One region of the Pseudomonas sivasensis genome, then DNA from elsewhere that is predicted to be linked to it. Evidence: predicted binding sites of a transcription regulator. Region 1 holds the regulator's gene; each other region holds the start of a gene.
The links. The regulator FliA, encoded in region 1, starts transcription of late flagellar genes. The targets are predictions, from matches to a motif close to CTAAAGTTTNNNNNNNNNNNGCCGNTAA.
Positions count from the first base shown of each region.

Region 1 (4,978 bases):
AGCTACCGGATCGGCGCCCAGGAGCAGCTCAAGACGTTGGGCCGCATCCTCAATGTACCGGTGACCCACGTCGACCCGGGCCAGTCCCTGGCCAACGCCCTCGATCCGCTGCTGCGCAAGCGCGTGGTGCTGATCGACACCGCCGGCTTGCAAGCCAGCGACCCGGCGTTGCGCATGCAACTGGAAACCCTGGCCGGGCGTGGCATCAAGTCGAAAAATTACCTGGTGCTTGCAACCACCAGCCAAAAACAGGTTCTTACCGCTGCGTACCATAGCTACAAACGCTGTGGCCTGGCCGGTTGCATCCTCACGAAACTGGATGAGACCGCCAGCCTGGGTGAAGTGTTGAGCCTGGCTATCAGTCATGAATTACCGGTTGCCTACCTGACCGACGGGCCGCGGATCCCGGATGATCTTCATCTGCCGCGCCGTCATCAGTTGGTCAGCCGTGCCGTCAGCGTGCAAATGCAAGAAGAGCCTAGCGAGGAAGCGATGGCCGATATGTTCGCCGACCTCTACCACAACCCGGCAAAACGGGTCGGTTGAAGTCAGGATGAACACCGTGAAATGTACCTACATTGATGGTCTGCAAGCGATTCACGCGGCCAAGCCATGTAGCCTGCGTCTAAGCAAGACAAGGTAAAGAAATAAAATGGGCAGCATGCATCCCGTACAGGTGATCGCGGTGACCGGCGGCAAAGGTGGCGTCGGAAAGACTAACGTGTCAGTGAATTTGTCCCTGGCCCTGGCAGAGCTTGGCCGTCGCGTCATGCTGCTGGATGCTGACCTGGGGCTGGCGAACGTCGACGTTCTGCTGGGACTGACGCCCAAACACACCCTTGCCGATGTGATCGAGGGGCGCTGTGAGCTGCGCGACGTGCTGCTCCAGGGCCCTGGCGGGATCCGCATCGTGCCGGCTGCCTCCGGTACCCAGAGCATGGTGCACCTGAGCCCGGCGCAGCATGCCGGCCTGATCCAGGCATTCAGTGATATCGGCGACAACCTCGACGTGCTGGTGATCGACACCGCCGCCGGGATCGGCGAGTCCGTGGTCAGCTTTGTGCGCGCCGCGCAGGAAGTCCTGCTGGTGGTCTGCGATGAACCCACCTCGATCACCGACGCCTACGCCCTGATCAAACTGCTTAACCGTGACTACGGCATGAACCGCTTCCGCGTCCTGGCCAACATGGCCCAGAGTCCGCAGGAAGGGCGCAATCTGTTCGCCAAGTTGACCAAGGTCACGGATCGCTTCCTCGATGTCGCCTTACAATACGTCGGTGCAGTTCCCTACGACGAGTGCGTGCGCAAGGCTGTGCAAAAGCAGCGTGCAGTCTACGAAGCGTTCCCTCGTTCCAAATGCGCATTGGCGTTCAAGGCTATTGCCCAGAAGGTCGATACCTGGCCGTTGCCCGCCAACCCTCGTGGGCATCTGGAGTTTTTCGTCGAGCGATTGGTACATCAGACGAGCGCAGGACCGGTGCTATGACAGCGAATGGCTACAACGCCTACAAGAAATCTGCCCGTGACAGTCAGGGTGAGTTGATTGAGCGCTATGCGCCGCTGGTCAAGCGTATCGCCTATCACTTGCTGGCTCGCCTGCCCGCCAGCGTGCAGGTCGAGGACCTGATCCAGGCCGGCATGATCGGCTTGCTCGAAGTGTCGACCAAATACGATGCCAGCAAAGGCGCGAGTTTCGAGACGTATGCGGGTATCCGTATCCGTGGCGCGATGCTTGATGAGGTGCGTAAAGGTGATTGGGCGCCGCGTTCGGTGCACCGAAATACGCGCATGGTCAGCGACGCAATTCGTGCAATTGAAGCAAAAACCGGTCGCGACGCTAAAGATCATGAAGTTGCGGCCGAACTCCAATTGAGTCTCGACGATTATTACGGGATTTTGAACGATACCTTGGGCAGCCGCCTGTTCAGTTTCGACGACCTGTTGCAGGACGGCGAACACGAAGGGCTGCACGAGGACGGCGCGAGCGCGCATATGGAACCGTCACGCGACCTGGAAGATGAACGCTTCCAGGGTGCATTGGCGGACGCCATTGCCAACTTGCCCGAGCGCGAGCGGTTAGTGTTGGCGCTGTATTACGACGAAGAGCTGAACCTCAAGGAAATCGGTGAGGTCCTGGGGGTCAGCGAATCGCGTGTCAGCCAGTTGCACAGCCAATGCGCAGCCCGCTTGCGGGGGCGTTTGGGAGAGTGGCGAGCGCGCTGACAGGCAGTGTGGGGAGCATTGCAAAGCGATACCGCGAAGGTGATAGGCCTTCGTGGGTTCGATCCGTGGTGCCCCCGGCAGTCCTTTTTGTGTAATGCCTGTTGATTGAAATGGCGCGTCCAGGTGCTGGGCGCGTTTAAGACTGCTTGGAGGTCGAATTGGACAAGAACATGAAAATCCTCATCGTTGATGACTTCTCAACGATGCGGCGGATCATAAAAAACCTGTTGCGTGACCTTGGGTTCACAAACACGGTCGAGGCGGATGACGGCCTTACGGCGATTCCGATCCTCAACAGCGGGAGCATCGACTTTCTGGTAACAGACTGGAACATGCCGGGCATGACCGGTATCGACTTGTTGCGCCACGTGCGTGCCGACGAAAAACTGCGCAGCCTTCCCGTGTTGATGGTGACCGCCGAAGCCAAGCGTGAACAGATCATCGAAGCCGCCCAGGCCGGGGTCAACGGTTACGTAGTCAAGCCATTCACTGCACAGGCCTTGAAAGAGAAGATCGAAAAGATCTTTGAACGCATCCACGGCTAATGCCATCGCGGGGGAGCTATGGAGCATAAAGAAACGTCACAGGGAGACTTTGAGTCGACCCTGAAAAAGCATGCTCACCAGTTGGTCGACAGCCTTGAAAAAGGCCACTTCGGCGACGCGGTGCAGTTGATCCATGAGCTCAACCAGACCCGTGACCGCGGCCTGTACCAGGAAGTGGGCAAGCTCACACGCGAGCTGCACAGTGCGATCGTCAATTTTCAGATTGACCCGCACATGCCCCAGGCCGAAGAAATCTCGCAGATCACTGATGCCACCGAACGCCTGTCCTATGTGGTCAGGCTGACCGAAGCCGCGGCTAACCGCACCATGGACCTGGTGGAAAATGCCACGCCTCTGGTCAACGGCATGGCCAATGAAGCCCAGGCCCTCAGCGTTGACTGGGGCCGCTTCATGCGTCGCGAAGTCGGGGCCGAAGAGTTTCGTGAATTGGCCCGTCGGGTCGACGGTTTTCTGTCGCGCAGCGAACAGGAAAACCGCACGGTTTCCAGCAACCTCAATGACATTCTGCTGGCCCAGGATTACCAGGACCTCACCGGTCAGGTGATCAAACGTGTAACCCAGTTGGTTACCGAAGTGGAAAGCAATTTGCTCAAATTGGTGCTCATGGCTGGCCAGGTAGACCGTTTTGCCGGCATCGAACATGACCGCGAAGCGATCCTCTCTGAAAAAGATCCACAAAAACATCTCGCCAAGGGTGAAGGTCCGCAGATTCATGCCGATAAACGTGAAGACGTTGTGTCAGGTCAGGATGACGTAGATGACCTGTTATCCAGTTTAGGCTTCTAAGGAGCACCCACATGAGCTTCGGCGCCGATGAAGAGATCCTTCAGGATTTCCTTGTAGAGGCCGGCGAAATTTTAGAGCAACTGTCCGAACAACTGGTCGAGCTGGAAAGCCGACCGGATGATGCGAACCTGCTCAATGCAATTTTTCGCGGTTTTCATACTGTAAAAGGGGGCGCCGGCTTCCTCCAGCTCCATGAGCTGGTGGAGTGCTGCCACATCGCCGAGAACGTTTTCGACATCCTGCGCAAGGGTGAGCGTCACGTTGATTCGGAATTGATGGACGTGATTCTCGAAGCACTGGATGCGGTCAACGGCATGTTCAGCGAAGTTCGCGAACGTGCCCCGATCACGGCGGCCACCCCGGAACTGCTGGCCGCCCTGGCGCGCTATGCAGAGCCAGCCGACACCACGGCAGCGCCGGTGGTTGAGGCCGCGCCTGAGCCGGTGGCGGAGCCTGAAGCGGATGTGACGGACAACGAGTTCGAACAACTGCTCAACTCCCTCAGTGCCGTCAAGGCCGAAGCTGAAGCACCGGCCGCCGTTGCCCCGGCAGCGGCACCGACCAGTGAAGACATCACCGACGCCGAGTTCGAATCCCTGCTCGACCAGTTGCACGGCAAAGGCCAGTTCGCCGCCGATGCGGTGGCGCCTGTCGCGGCTGCCGAAGCGCCTGCGGCCCCGGCCAGCACCGACATCACCGATGACGAATTCGAAGCCTTGCTTGACCAGTTGCACGGCAAAGGCACGTTTGCGGTCGACGCCCTGCCGGAAGTGGCGGCAGCGCCTGCTGCTGCGGCGGCTGCCAGTGCCAAGCCTGCGGACGATGGGTTGATCTCTGATCACGAATTCGAAGCGCTGCTGGATGATTTGCACGGCAAGGGCAAGTTCAGCGAAGTCGCCCCAGCGGCTGCAGTCGCCACGGCAGCACCGGCTGCTGCTAAAGCGGCTGCGCCTGTGGCAGCGGCCAAGCCCGCAGCCCCGGCTCCAGCTCCTGCGCGTGCGGCTGCGCCACCACCGGCGGAAAAACCGGCCAGTGAAGCCGAAACCACCGTGCGGGTTGATACCGCGCGTCTGGACGACATCATGAACATGGTCGGCGAGCTGGTACTGGTGCGTAACCGCCTGGTGCGCCTGGGCTTGAGCAGTGGCGATGAAGCCATGCAGAAGGCCGTGTCGAACCTCGACGTGGTGACGGCTGACCTGCAAACCGCGGTGATGAAAACCCGGATGCAGCCGATCAAGAAAGTCTTCGGCCGCTTCCCGCGCCTGGTTCGTGACCTGGCGCGCCAGCTGAAGAAAGAGATCAACCTGGAACTGGTGGGTGAAGAAACCGACCTCGACAAAAACCTTGTCGAGGCCCTGGCCGACCCGCTGGTCCACTTGGTGCGCAACGCTGTCGATCAC
Region 1 covers NZ_CP090029.1:4,500,487-4,505,464, reverse strand. The annotation lists gene flhF (flagellar biosynthesis protein FlhF) at 1-546, shown strand, start outside; gene fleN (flagellar synthesis regulator FleN) at 653-1,486, shown strand; gene fliA (RNA polymerase sigma factor FliA) at 1,483-2,223, shown strand; gene LRO94_RS20255 (chemotaxis response regulator CheY) at 2,394-2,768, shown strand; gene LRO94_RS20250 (protein phosphatase CheZ) at 2,787-3,575, shown strand; gene LRO94_RS20245 (chemotaxis protein CheA) at 3,587-4,978, shown strand, end outside.

Region 2 (4,978 bases), 700 kb from region 1:
AACAACGGTTTTGTAAATCAAAACAGCGTAATCGATGTGATGGATATTCGAACCAGGAATACCCACCAACCTTAAGGAAATAAACGATCTAACGCTGGCTCAGAAACATCAGCATCAGGTCCGGCTGTACTGCAATTCCAGCGTGGTGCTGATCAGGCGAGTGAAGATGGTGAGTATCTCGATCATTTGCGGGTTTTCCAGTTTTTTGGGGAGTACGTCCAAAGCGCATAGGGTGCCGAAGACGCTGCCATCGGAGAAGACAATCGGCAGTGAGATATAGCTTTCGAAGCCATGCTCCCTGGGCAATGGGTTTTGCCAGAAAACCGGATCCTTGCTGGCGTGTTCGATGATGATGGGGGTGGGATTAGCACGCAGACCGTTGCACAGCGTGGCTTCAAGCTGCAATTCATAGCCGACCTCCACGCCGAAATGCAGCTCGTCGTACACCGCACATGCCACCCAATGGGTATCGGTCATTTTCGAGATCGCCGAGAAGCGCATATCCGTCAGGCGTGTAGTCAGCCGCAGAATATTGGACGCCGTTTCTATCTCGGCGATGACCGCCAGTTCTTCAGAGGTTAAAGGTTTGATAGCGCTCTCCTGATTCTCAAATAAAACCAAGCAGCCCTATACCTGGGCTATTGCAGCTCATTCGCAAAACGCCCCACCGCGTTCACCACCTGCTTGGCGCCACCCTGGATCTCGGTGATGACGGCGCCAGCCTGGTTGGCCAGTGTCAGGCCTTGCTCAGCTTGCTCGCGACTGCTGAACATTTCTGTGATGGCTTCGTCGGCGAGGCGCTGGTTCTGCTGGACCACGCTGACGATCTCTTCGGTTGCAGTGCTGGTACGGCTGGCCAATTGCCTTACCTCATCAGCTACGACCGCAAATCCACGGCCCTGTTCACCCGCTCGGGCGGCCTCAATTGCGGCATTGAGCGCGAGCAGATTGGTTTGCGCGGCGATGCCCCCGATGGTCTGCACAATCGCGCTGATCAGCAACGATTGTTTGCCCAACGCCTCAATGCTCCCGGTGGCGGATTGCATTTGCAGAGCAATGTTTTGCATGGTCTGTACAGTGTTCTGCACCACCGCGGCGCCACGTTCGGCCGTGACATCGGTTTGCAGCGACACCTCGTAGGCCACGCCGGCGGCGGCCTTGACCTCGGACTCGCGCAAGACCTGGTCGGTGACCACGCTGGCAAACTTGACCACTTTGCACAGCTTGCCTTCCGCATCGTGCACCGGGTTGTAGGTAGCTTCGAGCCACACCTCGTTGCCACGGCTGTCCACGCGTTTGAAGCGGCTGGCGACAAATTCGCCGCGATTGAGGGTTTGCCAGAACGCGGCGTAACCGCTCGAAGCGGCCTCCTGCGTGGTGCAGAACATACTGTGTTTTTTGCCGACGATCTGATCGAGCGTGTAGCCCATGGCGTCGAGGAACTGGGTATTGGCGGTGACCACCGTTCCGTCCAGTCGGAACTGGATGACGGCCGTCGAACGTATCAACGCGTTGATAAACGCTTCGTTTTCTTTGGCTTGCTCAATGGCGCGACTGACTTCGGTGCCGTAGCCCTGGATCTGCGACAGCCGGCCGTCACGCCCTCTGATCGGGCACCATGTCAGGTTGATCCACGCCAGGCTGGCGTCACTGCGCAGGAAGCGGTAATCGTCACTCACCGGCTCTGAACGGGCGATTGCTGCGTTGAAGTCACGAAAACAGGGTAAATCCATGACGTAAGGCGGAACAATTTCACTCAGGAGTCGACCCTGCAACTGTTCGCGGGAGTAGCCCAAAGCCCGGGCAAAATCCTCGTTGACGGCCGTAAGCCGCAAGTCAGCATCCAGGCATATGGAGAGCATGCCACGGTCATACTGCGCAACAAGCTGTCGTAACTGGAAAAGCTCGTCGTCCCGGTCCTGCAGATCCTTCTTCAAACGGCGATTAAACATGGCGGCGTCCCTGGGGTAGTCATCACTGCATCGGCCATGCGGCCTACGGCTTAAGCATAGGCCGACGAATAGTCACTTGCCCCTCAGTTGTTCCGCTCAACGAAGATGGATTAATCGCCGGGCTTATCCAGTGCCTGCATCAGATCGTCTGCCTCGGATCCCACCGCAAACCTGAACCCGTACATCTCATCAGCCGCCAGTATTTCCCGAAGGGCCTCGATCAACTGCGCTTCGGTGGGTGAGTCACGCAGCAGTTTGTGCGCAGGCAATAACAACTCGGCGGAAACTCCCTCGATACTCGCGGCGTTGATCACCGCAAAGAGGATAAAGCGCAGGCGTATCTCGCGGTCCGTCGGCCACACCGTTTTTCGCTTCCCCAAGGTAGGGCCTCACTTTTTCGGAAAAGTCCGAGGCTATTGCCGACGTCGGGGTGTTTCAAGCACGGGGGTGCAAGATAGGCTGTTTCCTACAGCCAAAAGAGAAAGACCTTACCTGCACGAGGATTAGGGTAGTGCATATCGGGCTGACGCTACCGCGTTGCCTGCCGGCAGCTCACTGTACTGGCAGGAAATTCATCAGCAATAAGCTTTGCGCATAGTTGAGACCTATACGCCGGTATCGTTCATCAAGCATCTGTGTCAGCAGATCGAGGCGCGCCACGATCTTGCCAAACTCCACCGCAAAACTAAGGTTGCTGCCCTCCTCCGATATCTCATTGGAAAACAACAGCAACACGCCATTCGCATCCTGGCGCTTGCTGAGCAGCCATGTGGCCTTCTCGATATTGCGCGCGGCATTGCTGACAAACTGTGGATTGATCGAGTCGGTTATGTAGAACTCGGTGCGCCCACCATGGGCTGTCACCAGCATGCTGCCGATCGCATAGATAAACGCACCGACTCGATCGCCCTGAAACTCTGGGCTCAAGGAGTAGCTCAAGGCGACCAGATCGCGACGCTCGCCCAGGGCGGGCAGCGGTCGTCGCTGCTCAATCGCCTGGCGAATCTCTCGCTCGGCACTCACCGCATCCGGGTAACCCGACTGTCGCCACTGGCTGGGATTGCGCAGATAGAGCTTGCTCATCAGTAAATACAAACTTTGCAGGTTGTCACGCATGCCCAGGGTCGCCATACGATCGACACTGGTTTGAAAGAACTCATCGGGCTTTCCATTGCTGAACTGCTTGGCAATGTCCTGCCCCTGTTGCTGGGTGCAACCAGTGGCGCCGAGTACAAACATCGCAACCAACAGCAGTGGCCGGCGTAGGCGACGAATGATTGAAAGAGGAAACGTACGATCCATCGGCACCCGATCTTGTTCTACTGCCCTCGCGGGGAATCGGCGGGGCTGGGACAAGGATAGAGCCGAGAAATCAAAAAAAGTGCGACCGATATCGGCAGATTGTGTTCGAAGTGTGTGCCAGAGCGCTTCGTGACGAATTCGTCGCAGGGTCTATACTTCTGGAAGCAGTTGAATGTGTTGTTGGCGAGCCAGGGTTGCATTTCCATTTTCGAGCGTTCTGGCGCATATATGTACATTGCCTACGGCACTACCACCAGCAACTGCCTACGAGGTGACGGCGATGAAGCATCCAATTCGAGCACAGATGTTTGCCCAGATGATTTGCCTGCTTTCGGTGGCTCAGCTTTTCTGCTGATTGAGATGAGAAACTGCCTTTAACAGTGGCTGCGGGTGTGGCAGTGAGAGGTATTGCCCACCTGACTCCAAAATCCCAAAACCAAAAAAGCCCCGCATTGCGGGGCTTTCGTATGAATCTTGGCGGAAAACCAGGGGTTCGAGCGCTTCTTGGACAGCCCATAGCCTCTCTAGGCCAAGAAGTGCCCATGCTGGATCTACTTATGCTTGCCAGCGCATTCGGCAACCGCGAAGAAAATATACTTCATCGGCGCTCAACCATTCGAGTCCCGTGAGTCACGTACTTCACCAGAGACGGAAGTCTTTTTCAGCGCTTCCTCTACTGGCAAAAGACCGCCCCTAACGTGGAGTCATTATTTGGCTTGGCGAAGCACAAGCTCCGACAGACGAGTTTTAACTCGGAAGCAGAACTCGCGAATTTGAAATTGATAAGCGGGCATAACCATGTAGTTTAAATCGGGACCTAACGAGTCTTTAATTTCCATGTATTTAGCAGTTTTGGCAGCAATGGCTTGGTATTCAGCTTCATATTTGGCGTAAGACGCTTTGTTGTAAACCTTTAAAACATCCAGCTCTTTACGGCATTGCTCAGCGCGATTTTGATTTAGGTCTGTTTCTGATTCTGACTGAGCGGCTTCAGCAGAGGCATGGACTGGGGATTCAGCACTGGCGTTCGCAGCAGGTGCAGCTTCATAACGCACAGTCCAATTTTCTGGTGTCGAATGGGCGACTTCAGGTGGTGCTTCATGGACCACGGCAGGGGGTGGAGTCACGTTAGGTTTTTCTGGAGTTTTCGTAGCGCATCCCGAGAGGGCAAGTCCTACCACTACAACGATGCCACACATTTTATCCATCGGTTTCACCAAGAAGTAATTACGGTTGGCTGAGTCGTTAGGTTCTGGGTAAAAGTCATAACTCATTCAGTGATCGAGTGTAAATTTTCTACCAGACTCAAGGCGCTCAGCCTCTCTTCCTTGAGTGCACAGATGAGCGATAATAGTAAAAAAACAAAAAGATGACGAGTAAAAGCTCTTCAGAAAAGCCACAAAATTATTGGGATAATTTATGGGACCAAACTAAGCATGCCCCCTGATTGGGGATGCTGAGCGGGAGAATCCGGACCGACACGCCAGGAAGGCAAAGGAGGTACAACGCGGCTACTAAGCCACTGTGGTGGTTTCAACTTCGTGATAGACGGCCCAAGACAGCATCGAAAGTTATCGACATTGGCGACCCGAGTCAGCCACTGGTGCACGGTGAGCAGGCGGTTACCAAACGGGTTACAGAAGGAGATATGCAACCGTCAAATCCTTCGAATAGGCAAATTTAGGCATGCCTATGACGAACCGTCTCCCGCAGCCAGAACTCCA
Region 2 covers NZ_CP090029.1:3,805,465-3,810,442, forward strand. The annotation lists gene LRO94_RS17010 (GAF domain-containing protein) at 115-621, opposite strand; gene LRO94_RS17015 (methyl-accepting chemotaxis protein) at 639-1,952, opposite strand; gene LRO94_RS17020 (hypothetical protein) at 2,063-2,332, opposite strand; gene LRO94_RS17025 (hypothetical protein) at 2,505-3,254, opposite strand; gene LRO94_RS17030 (hypothetical protein) at 3,962-4,528, opposite strand.
Region 2: LRO94_RS17015 (methyl-accepting chemotaxis protein) is a predicted target of FliA. The motif match lies at 1,980-2,007, and genes of this name have one in related genera.

Region 3 (4,978 bases), 1.3 Mb from region 1:
GAGCGCTTGGCCGAGCAATTCGGCATGAGCCCGCGTCACTTTGCGCGAGCCTATGTCGCCGCCACGGGCGATACGCCCGCACAGGCGGTGGAGAGTTTGCGCTTGGAAGCCGCCTGCCGGGTGTTGGCCACCACGAGTGAACCCATCAAGCGGATCGCGCAAACGGTTGGTTTCGGCCGTGAAGAGCGCATGCGGCGTGCCTTCCAAAAACAACTGGGCACCAGCCCGCTGGGTTATCGCAACCAAATGAAGGCAGCAACCCGCCAGGCACCGTTTCCGATGGGGATCGCGCTGCAGGGTTTGGCGCATTGAGTTCAGCTAAGCCCAGCGCTCAAGGACGCCCCCACAAAAAAATCCGCCGTAAAACGTGAGCGCTGGCTTGCCCGCGATAGCGGCCGTTCGGTGTACCTATCCACTATCTAGGTAACGGCGGCTCACTTTTGGAAAAGAGCCCCCAAAAGCAAGCCTGATACCAAGATCAACAGCAAGCCAGCGATTAGCCAACCCAACCTATGGCAGTCTTGGGAATCACCTCCGACTCATCCAGCTTCGACGCAAACATACTCACCGCCTGCACCGCATCGCTGGTGCTGGTGCGAATCTGCAAGATCACCGAACCCGCCTGGTCCGCCAACTGGACGCCGCGTTGTGCGCCTTCCTGGGTGGCGTTCATGCTGGTCACCGCGTCGCGGGTTTCCGAGAGGATCATGCCGATCATCTCGGCGATTTCCGCTGTGGAGCGACTGGTACGCCCGGCCAGTTGCCTGACCTCATCGGCCACCACCGCAAAGCCACGGCCTTGGTCGCCGGCCCTTGCGGCCTCGATGGCGGCGTTGAGCGCCAGCAGGTTGGTCTGGTCGGCGATGCCGCGAATGGTGTTGACGATGGCGGTAATTTGCTCGGAACGATCGCCCAACTGCCCGACCAGGCGCGCGGATGAGCCGATGTTTTCGGCAATCCGGCGCATCTCCGTGGCGGTTTCCTGGATAACCTGGGTGCCGTGCTCGGCAAACCGTTCGGTCTCGGACGAGATGTGGTAAGCACGGGAGGCGCCACGGGAGTCTTCTTCGAACTTCTCTACACGTTCGGTGATGTCGCTGGCGAACTTGACGATCTTGATCAGCTTGCCGTCGCCGTCGTAGACCGGGTTGTAACTCGCTTCGAGCCACACGACCCGGCCATGTTTACCAAGGCGTTTGAATTGCCCGGTGAAGAATTCGCCATTGTTCAAGCGCCGCCAAAAGTCCGCGTACTCATGGCTGTTGATCAGGGCCGGTTCGCAAAACAGGCGGTGGTGTTTGCCTTTAAGCTCGGCCAACGAATACCCCATGACGTTCTGGAAGTTGTCGTTGGCGTCCAGTACCTGCCCGTTCAAATCGAATTCGATAACGGCCATTGCCCGGTCCAACGCCGTCAGTTTGCTGCGCGTAGCGGCTTCCTGTTCAACCTTGGCAGTGACGTCCAACGCGTACTTGACCACTTTCAACACCTGGCCACGCTCATCCAGCACCGGGTTGTAGCTGGCCTCAAGCCAGATAGTCCTGCCTTGGGAGTCCACCCGCTTAAACGTACCTGACACGAACTTTCCGGCCTTGAGGTCAGCCCAGAACTGGCCATAGGCCGAGCTGCTGGTCAGCGCTGGCAAGCAGAAATCACGATGGGATTTGCCGAGCAGTTGCTCACGGCTGTAACCCAGCGTCCTCAGGAAGTTGTCGTTAGCACTCAACACCTTGCCATTGAGGTCAAATTCGACCACGGCCATGGAGCGTTCGAGTGCAGTAAACAGTCCTTTGTATTCGGTGACTTCGGCCGTCCTGGCCGCCAGTTCTGTTTTAACTGCTTTATTGAACATGACGTACCCTCAACCGTGCGAAGAAGCTGTCTGTAACTGGCTATCGGCGGCTGAATACGCGACTTTACGCGGTTTTAATGTTTATTTTCTGGCGTCAAAAAGCCGCGCATTGCGGTTTGCCCGCGCGGCTGTTTTCGGGGACCATGGGCGCCTTTGCAACCTGCCAACGAGAGGCGCCCATGGCCAACCACGACCTGTCCTACACCCCCGATCCTGATGCTGACTCCATCTCATCCGACGTAATTGGCTTCAACGGTATCCTGGTCTCCACCCAGATCCCGACCCGCGCCGACGGCAGCCTGGAGCTGGGCGATATCTCCCTGCAATGCGAATGCACCCTGCAAGCGCTGAAAGTCGCGCTGGAAAAGGCCGGCAGCTCCATGGATCGGGTAATGCACCTGACCATTTATCTGACGGATATGGCCGATCGTGCGGCCTTTAATGAAGTCTACAAACGCTTCTTTGCCAAGCCCTGGCCCGTGCGTGCGGCGGTTGGCGTTGCTGCATTGGCGGTAGAAGGCATGCGCGTGGAAGTGACCGCGATGGCCGCCCAGGCCTGAGTTGATGCCGGTCAGGCATTTCACAGCTACAATGCGCGCCTCAACCGTGACAAGCCTGACTAAAAAAACTATGTCCATGCCCAAGCATCACCTGGAATTGCTCAGCCCTGCCCGCGATGTCGCCATCGCGCGGGAGGCGATCCTGCATGGCGCCGACGCCATCTACATCGGCGGCCCAAGTTTCGGCGCCCGTCATAACGCGTGTAATGACGTGAGCGATATCGCTCAGTTGGTAGAGTTCGCCCACCGTTACCATGCGCGTGTCTTCACCACGATCAACACGATCTTGCATGACAACGAACTGGAACCCGCGCGCAAGCTGATCCATCAGCTCTACGACGCCGGTGTTGACGCGTTGATCGTGCAAGACCTGGGTGTGATGGAGCTGGATATTCCGCCCATCGAGCTGCACGCCAGCACCCAAACCGATATCCGCACCCTGGCCCGCGCGAAGTTTCTCGACCAGGCCGGTTTCTCGCAGTTGGTCTTGGCCCGTGAGCTGAACCTGCAAGAAATCCGCGCCATCGCCGACGAGACTGATGCCGCCATCGAGTTCTTTATCCATGGCGCCCTGTGCGTGGCGTTCTCCGGGCAGTGCAACATCTCCCACGCGCAAAATGGCCGCAGCGCCAACCGTGGCGATTGCTCCCAGGCTTGCCGCCTGCCGTACACCTTGAAAGACGATCAGGGCCGCGTCGTGGCCTTTGAAAAGCACCTGCTGTCGATGAAAGACAACAACCAGAGCGCCAACATCCGCGCCCTCGTCGAAGCCGGTGTGCGTTCGTTCAAGATCGAAGGCCGCTACAAGGACATGGGCTATGTGAAGAACATCACCGCCTATTACCGCCAGCGCCTCGACGACGTGCTTGAAGACCGCACAGACCTGGCCCGCGCTTCCAGCGGCCGCACCGTGCACTTTTTCCTGCCTGACCCGGAAAAAACCTTCCACCGTGGCAGCACCGACTATTTCGTCAGCGACCGCAAGATCGACATCGGCGCCTTCGACACGCCGACCTTCACCGGCCTGCCGGTCGGTACGGTGGAAAAAGCCGGCAAGCGCGATCTGCAAGTGGTCACCCATGAGCCGTTGTCCAACGGTGACGGGCTGAACGTGCTGGTCAAACGCGAAGTGGTGGGTTTTCGCGCCAACATCGCCGAACCCAAGGGCGAGTTCGAGGAAGACGGCCAGAAGCGCTATCGCTACCGCGTCGAGCCGAACGAAATGCCGGCCGGTCTGCACCAGTTGCGCCCGCACCATCCGCTGAACCGCAACCTGGACCATAACTGGCAACAAGCGCTGCTCAAGACCTCGGCGGAGCGCCGTATCGGCCTGTCGTGGGTCGCGCGCCTGCGTGAAGACCAGCTGGAAATCACAGCTACCAGTGAAGAAGGCATCAGCGCCAGCGTCACCCTGCCCGGCCCGTTCGGCGCGGCCAACAAGCCGGAGCAGGCGCTGGATACCCTGCGCGACCTGCTTGGCCAACTCGGGACTACCGAGTATCACGCGACGAATATCGAGCTGGACGCGCCACAGGCGTTCTTCGTCCCCAACTCGCAGCTCAAGGCATTGCGCCGCGAAGTGATCGAAACGCTGACTGCGGCCCGTGTCGCGGCTCACCCCCGTGGTGGACGCAAGGCCGAGACCACGCCGCCGCCGGTTTACCCGGAAGCGCACCTGTCGTTCCTGGCTAACGTCTACAACCAAAAGGCCCGCGACTTCTATCATCGTCACGGCGTCCAGATGATCGACGCTGCCTTTGAAGCCCATGAAGAAACCGGCGAAGTACCGGTGATGATCACCAAGCACTGCCTGCGCTTCTCGTTCAACCTCTGCCCTAAACAGGCCAAGGGTGTGACGGGCGTGAAAACCAAGGTCGCGCCGATGCAATTGATCCATGGCGACGAAGTGCTGACGCTGAAGTTCGACTGCAAACCGTGCGAGATGCATGTGGTGGGCAAGATCAAGGGGCATATCCTTGGCTTGCCGCAGCCGGGCAGCGTGGTGGAGCATTTCAACCCGGATAAGATCATCTTTCAGGGCACGCACTAACCCTGCGGGAGCGGGGCCACCACCAGCCCCGCTGCAACCCGGCAGCCGCCAGCAGAATAGCCGCCACCCCCAGCCATTGCAGCCAACCCAGGCGGTGGCCAAAGGCAATCCAATCGACGACGATCGCCGCTATCGGGTAGATAAACGACAGCGCGCCGGTGATGGCCGTCGGCAGTTTCTGGATCGCCCCGTACAGCAACACATACATCAACCCGGTATGCACAACGCCCAGGGCCACCAATGCCGACCAGGCATTACTCGCCTGCGGCAGGCTATTCCAAGGCACCAGCGGCGCCAGTAGTAGCGCACCGGTAATCACTTGGATCAACGCCATCAAATGCGGCGGTACGTCCTTCAAGCGCTTGATGATCAATGCCGCTATGGCATACAAAAACGCTGCGCCCAACGCCAGGACGATTCCCGTCAAATAGTCCCCGCCACCGCTCTGCTGCTCGCCATGGGCAGTGACAATCGCCAGCATCCCCATAAACGCCACACTCAGCCAGGCCAGTTTCT
Region 3 covers NZ_CP090029.1:3,246,927-3,251,904, reverse strand. The annotation lists gene LRO94_RS14590 (GlxA family transcriptional regulator) at 1-312, shown strand, start outside; gene LRO94_RS27935 (methyl-accepting chemotaxis protein) at 497-1,852, opposite strand; gene LRO94_RS14575 (RidA family protein) at 2,032-2,412, shown strand; gene LRO94_RS14570 (peptidase U32 family protein) at 2,483-4,462, shown strand; gene LRO94_RS14565 (DMT family transporter) at 4,440-4,978, opposite strand, start outside.
Region 3: LRO94_RS27935 (methyl-accepting chemotaxis protein) is a predicted target of FliA. The motif match lies at 1,893-1,920, and genes of this name have one in related genera.

Region 4 (4,978 bases), 330 kb from region 1:
TACGCAGACGCTGGCCCGGGCTGGCCTTGATAGCCTCCGGCAGCACTTTGCTCTTGAGCACTTCAAAGGGGTAGGTATCACGAAACCAAAGGGTTTCGTTGGTGGTCATGGCATCGACCACCATTTCTTTGAGACCACTGCGCGGCTGCCCCTGGATCCGTTGAACCAACTCGCCCAGGGACTTGATGCCCTGCTGCTCCATCAGTTTGTTAAGACGGCTGGATACCAGGTATTGCTTGTTTTCACCGAGCAATATGCCACAGGCTTTTTCCAGGAAGACCCGGAACTGTTCAAAATCCAAATTACCCGTAGACACTGATACCGCCTCTAAAATCGTAAGACCGCCAGGGCAACAAGCCCTTAGCTGTGATCTGCTGCCTTGATCCGGTCGACTACCCGGGATGCCAGGTCATCAGGACGGAATTTGGCCAGGAAGTCATCGGCACCGACCTTCTTGACCATCGCCTGATTGAATACGCCCGACAACGAAGTATGCAGGATGATATGCAATTTTTGCATGCGTGGATCGCTGCGTATCTCAGCCGTGAGGGTGTAGCCGTCCATTTCCGGCATCTCGATGTCGGAGATCATCATCAAGAATTCTTCTTCCGGTTTCTTGCCTTCATCCACCAGCTTGCGCAGGTAATCCAGCGCCTGGCGACCATCATTAAGCGCCACGACTTCCACGCCGACGGTTTGCAGGCAACGGGTCACCTGCTTGCGTGCCACCGAGGAGTCATCCACCGTGAGCACACGCAGCGAGACCGCCTTATGCGCCGTTTCGGCATCCACCACGCCCACGGAAATCGATTCCGAGGTCGGCGCAACTTCGGCGAGGATCTTCTCCACGTCGATGATTTCCACCAACTGGTTATCGACCCGCGTCACTGCCGTGAGGTAGTGGTCGCGGCCAGTGCCCTTGGGCGGCGGATGAATCTCTTCCCAGTTCATGTTGACGATGCGCTCCACCGAGCGAACCAGGAAACCCTGGGTCTTGGTGTTGTACTCGGTGATGATTACGAACGGGTTCTCGCGGTCCTGCAGGCCAGCCGAACCGGTGGCCAGGGCCAGGTCAAGAATCGGGATGGTCGCGCCACGGATGTTGGCTACGCCACACACCACAGGGCTGGACTTGGGCATGATCGTCAGCTTGGGACATTGCAGCACTTCCCGCACCTTGAACACATTGATGCCGTACAGCTGTTTGCCATCCAGGCGAAAAAGCAACAACTCCAGGCGATTCTGCCCTACCAGCTGTGTGCGCTGGTTTACTGAATCCATTACTCCTGCCATGCCCAGACTCCTACGCTAAAACCTTGAAGGTGCGACGCGCACCCAACACTAAACGGCACGAGCTTTGCTATTTATTGGCCATGGATATTAAAACGACAGTTTCCCGACGCCTTCGATTCCCACAGTACCGCAGATTGCTCTGCGCCTCGGTGGCATTGCTTGCTTCCTGCCTCGGCGCCACGGCCCGCGCAGATAACGTCACCTTGCCTGATCTACTTATCGGCGTCACTCAGGGCTTTCTTGAGTTCACTGTAGAAGATTATCTGGCGACCACCCAGACACCGGGCCGTTATGAAATCCAGGTCAACCAGTTGGACCCGCGCCTGCGCATGCCTATGTGCGACAAGGAATTGACAGCGACCCTGGAAAGCCCCGCTCAGCCTATCGGCCGCGTGACGGTGCGGGTGCGCTGCGATGGCGCCTCGCCCTGGACGGTGTTTGTGCCGGCACAGGTCAAGCTATTCCGCGATGTAGTGGTGGTGGCCCGACCGCTGAAACGCACCGGCATCATTGGTTTTGAAGACGTTGTGCTGCGTGAACGCGACATCAGCCTGATCAACCAGGGCTATCTCACATCAGTGGACCAGGCCATCGGGCAGAAATTGACCCGACCAGTGGTCACCGATCAGGTGATTACGCTGGTGCATCTGGAACAGGCCGAGGTCATTCGCAAGGGCGATCAGGTGGTGATTTCCGCGAGCAGCGGAGGATTGAATGTGAAAATGCCTGGCGAAGCACTGTCCAACGGCGGCATGAGCGAACAGATTCGAGTCAAGAACCTCAACTCCAACCGCGTGATCAAGGCGCGGGTGACAGCCCCAGGGCAAGTCGAGGTCGCTTTATAGATTACTGGTACAGGACGCTGGGTTTTCCTACACTGTGCACGAGAAGTCCCGTGCGGAGATTTATTGTCATTCGCGCCTAAAGTTTGTCCGGGTATGGCCGAAAACATGGCAAGCGTCCAAATACCCAGAGGTTTTTTTATCATGGTCATCGATTTCAGCCGTTTGAATAACGCCCCGACGACGTCAGGCACTACGCGCACCACCAGCACCAAGGACAGCGTAGAAGCCAAGGCCCCGGCGCTGCCCGTCAAGGCAGAACAGGCCAGCCAGAGCGGGGAATCCGTACACCTGAGCAATGAGGCTCAACAGTTGCAGAAGGTCACTGACTCGCTGCGCGATCAACCCGTGGTCAATAAAGCCCGTGTGGCCGAATTGAAACAGGCAATCGCCGATGGCAGCTATAAAGTCGACAGCAACCGTGTAGCCAGCAAGCTGCTTAATTTCGAAGCCGAGCGCTAGGCAAAGGCCTGCGCAGGGCTTTTGGACGCTTAAAACCCAAGGCCAGCCATGCATCACGACGAACATTTGCTGCAACTGATCATTGATGATCTAGCGCCGACGCAACAATTGCTGGAGCTGCTAAGAGAGGAATCACTGGCCCTTTACGGCCGGGATATGCCGTTGCTGGAAGAAATTCTGGCCCGCAAACAGTCGCTGATTGTCCTCTTGGAACAGCACGGCAAAAAACGCAGCCAGATCCTGATCAGCCTTGGCCTGCCGGCAGACCACGACGGCTTGGCGCAGCTGGCCAGCCACTCCTCGGTCGGCGATCAGCTCTTGAGCCAGAGCAAAGAACTCAACCAATTGCTCGCCCAGTGCCAGGAAGCCAACCTGCTTAACGGTCAGTCGATCCAGCTTCAGCAAGCCACGACCGCCAACCAGTTGCGCATACTCCACGGCGGAGAGCCGCCGGCACTGTATAACGCCCAGGGATCAACCTCGCGCCTGGTCAAGCCAAGCACCCGCAGCCAAGCCTGACGCCAGTTTACTGTGCGCCCTATCCAAGGCGCGCCACATGCTGGCAAAATGCCGGTTCTTGCGTGTAGTCGTATTTTGTCTGGAGATGGAAGAACCGTGTTCAACGCCCTTAATGCGGAAGATGCGCCGCAGCCACCCAAGGTGCTCACCACGCCTCTGGAAATCGCAGGCACCTTGCGGATGCTGCAAGACAGCCATGACCCGCTGATCATCACCTTCCATGAGCGCAGCCAGCGCTTCCAGAGCTATCTGGTGGACGTTAACCGTGACAGCAGCACGCTGGCGCTGGACGAAATGATCCCCCGTGATGGCGAACGCCACCTCGAAAACGGCGAACCCTTCCGTATCGAAGGCTTCCACGACGGCGTGCGCGTCGCCTGGGAAAGCACCGGCAACCTCAAAATCAGCGAAAAAGATGGCCACCGTATCTACACCGGCAGCCTGCCGGACGAGGTGGTCTACCATCAGCGCCGCAATGCATTTCGCGCCGCGCTGAAGCTGGCACAACTGGTGAACATCGAGCTCGGCGGCGAAAAACTCAAGGCGCCTGTCAACGGCAAATTGCTCGATATCTCCGCCACCGGCTGCAAACTGCGCTTTGAAGGCGACATCTCCGAACGCTTGCAACTGGGCCAGGTATACGACCGCTTTATCGCCGCCCTGCCGTTTGGCAGCATGACCACTTCGGTCGAGCTGCGTTACCTGCACTTCGAAGAGAAGATAAACACCACCTTTGCCGGCGTGCGCTTCCACAACATGAGTGGCCTGGTGCAGCGCCAAGTCGAACGTTTTGTGTATCAACTGCAGCGAGAAGCGCGGCGCTTCGACAAGGACGACGATTTTTAATCATTAAAGATTACGGCAAAAAAACGGGCAGATCCTTTGGGGATCTGCCCGTTTTTACTTTCAGGGGCGCGCCCTGCTCAAGTCATGCGGATGCTCTTCCGGCCCCAGAGGTTCCGGCGGCCCGACAAAGGCTGGCTCATCTACTGGCGCCTGGGGATCAGTTTCCGGCTCAGGCTCAGGACTAGGATCAGGGACATTCTGCATCTGCTCCTGCACCACTTGCTCATCGACCCGTGGATCAAGCGCGGCCACCAGCGGCGAACTCGACATGCTGTCGGGCATCGCCACGTGATGCAGCGGGGCATCCTCCACCTGATGCAAATTGGTCACCGCCTTCGGCCGGATGCGCCACACCAGGATCAACGCACACAGGCTGAAGAAGGCATACAGCATTTGGCTGCCGAACATCTTCATGATCACGCCTGCCAGCAACGGCCCGATACTCGCACCAACGCCATAAGTCACCAGCAGCATGGCGGTCAGCGATACTCGACGATCGCCTTCCACATGGTCATTGGAAAACGCCACCGCCAGCGGGTACAGACAGAACTGCACCAGCGAACACAGGAAGCCCGCGACAAACAGCACTTCCAGCGGCACCTGAGTCATGATCGCCAGCGGCAAGGCCGCTACCGCCAGGCACAAGGCAAAACAACGAATCAACAGCGCCCTATCATAACGATCCGACAACCAGCCCAGAGGCCACTGCACCAGCAGCCCGGCAAAAATGCAGCTACCCATGAACAGGCCGACTTGCTCCGTCGTGAGCCCCTGCTGGGACGCATAAAGCGGCGCCAAACCGTAAAACGAACCGACAATCAGCCCCGCACCCAGCACTGTACTTAGCGACTGGGGCACGCGCTTGATAAAGAAACGCGGCTCCATCGGCGCGGGGTGTAAGGCCGCCGGGTGAATACGTCGAGTCATGGCCACCGGCACCAGGCACAGGGCAAAGCACAGCGCCACCAGCATCAGCAACTCAAGGCCAAGCTGGGGATGCATGACCAGGATCAATT
Region 4 covers NZ_CP090029.1:4,832,379-4,837,356, forward strand. The annotation lists gene cheR (protein-glutamate O-methyltransferase CheR) at 1-316, opposite strand, end outside; gene LRO94_RS21810 (chemotaxis protein CheV) at 361-1,293, opposite strand; gene flgA (flagellar basal body P-ring formation chaperone FlgA) at 1,374-2,138, shown strand; gene flgM (flagellar biosynthesis anti-sigma factor FlgM) at 2,280-2,597, shown strand; gene LRO94_RS21825 (flagella synthesis protein FlgN) at 2,646-3,116, shown strand; gene LRO94_RS21830 (flagellar brake protein) at 3,213-3,962, shown strand; gene LRO94_RS21835 (MFS transporter) at 4,023-4,978, opposite strand, start outside.
Region 4: flgM (flagellar biosynthesis anti-sigma factor FlgM) is a predicted target of FliA. The motif match lies at 2,215-2,242, and genes of this name have one in related genera.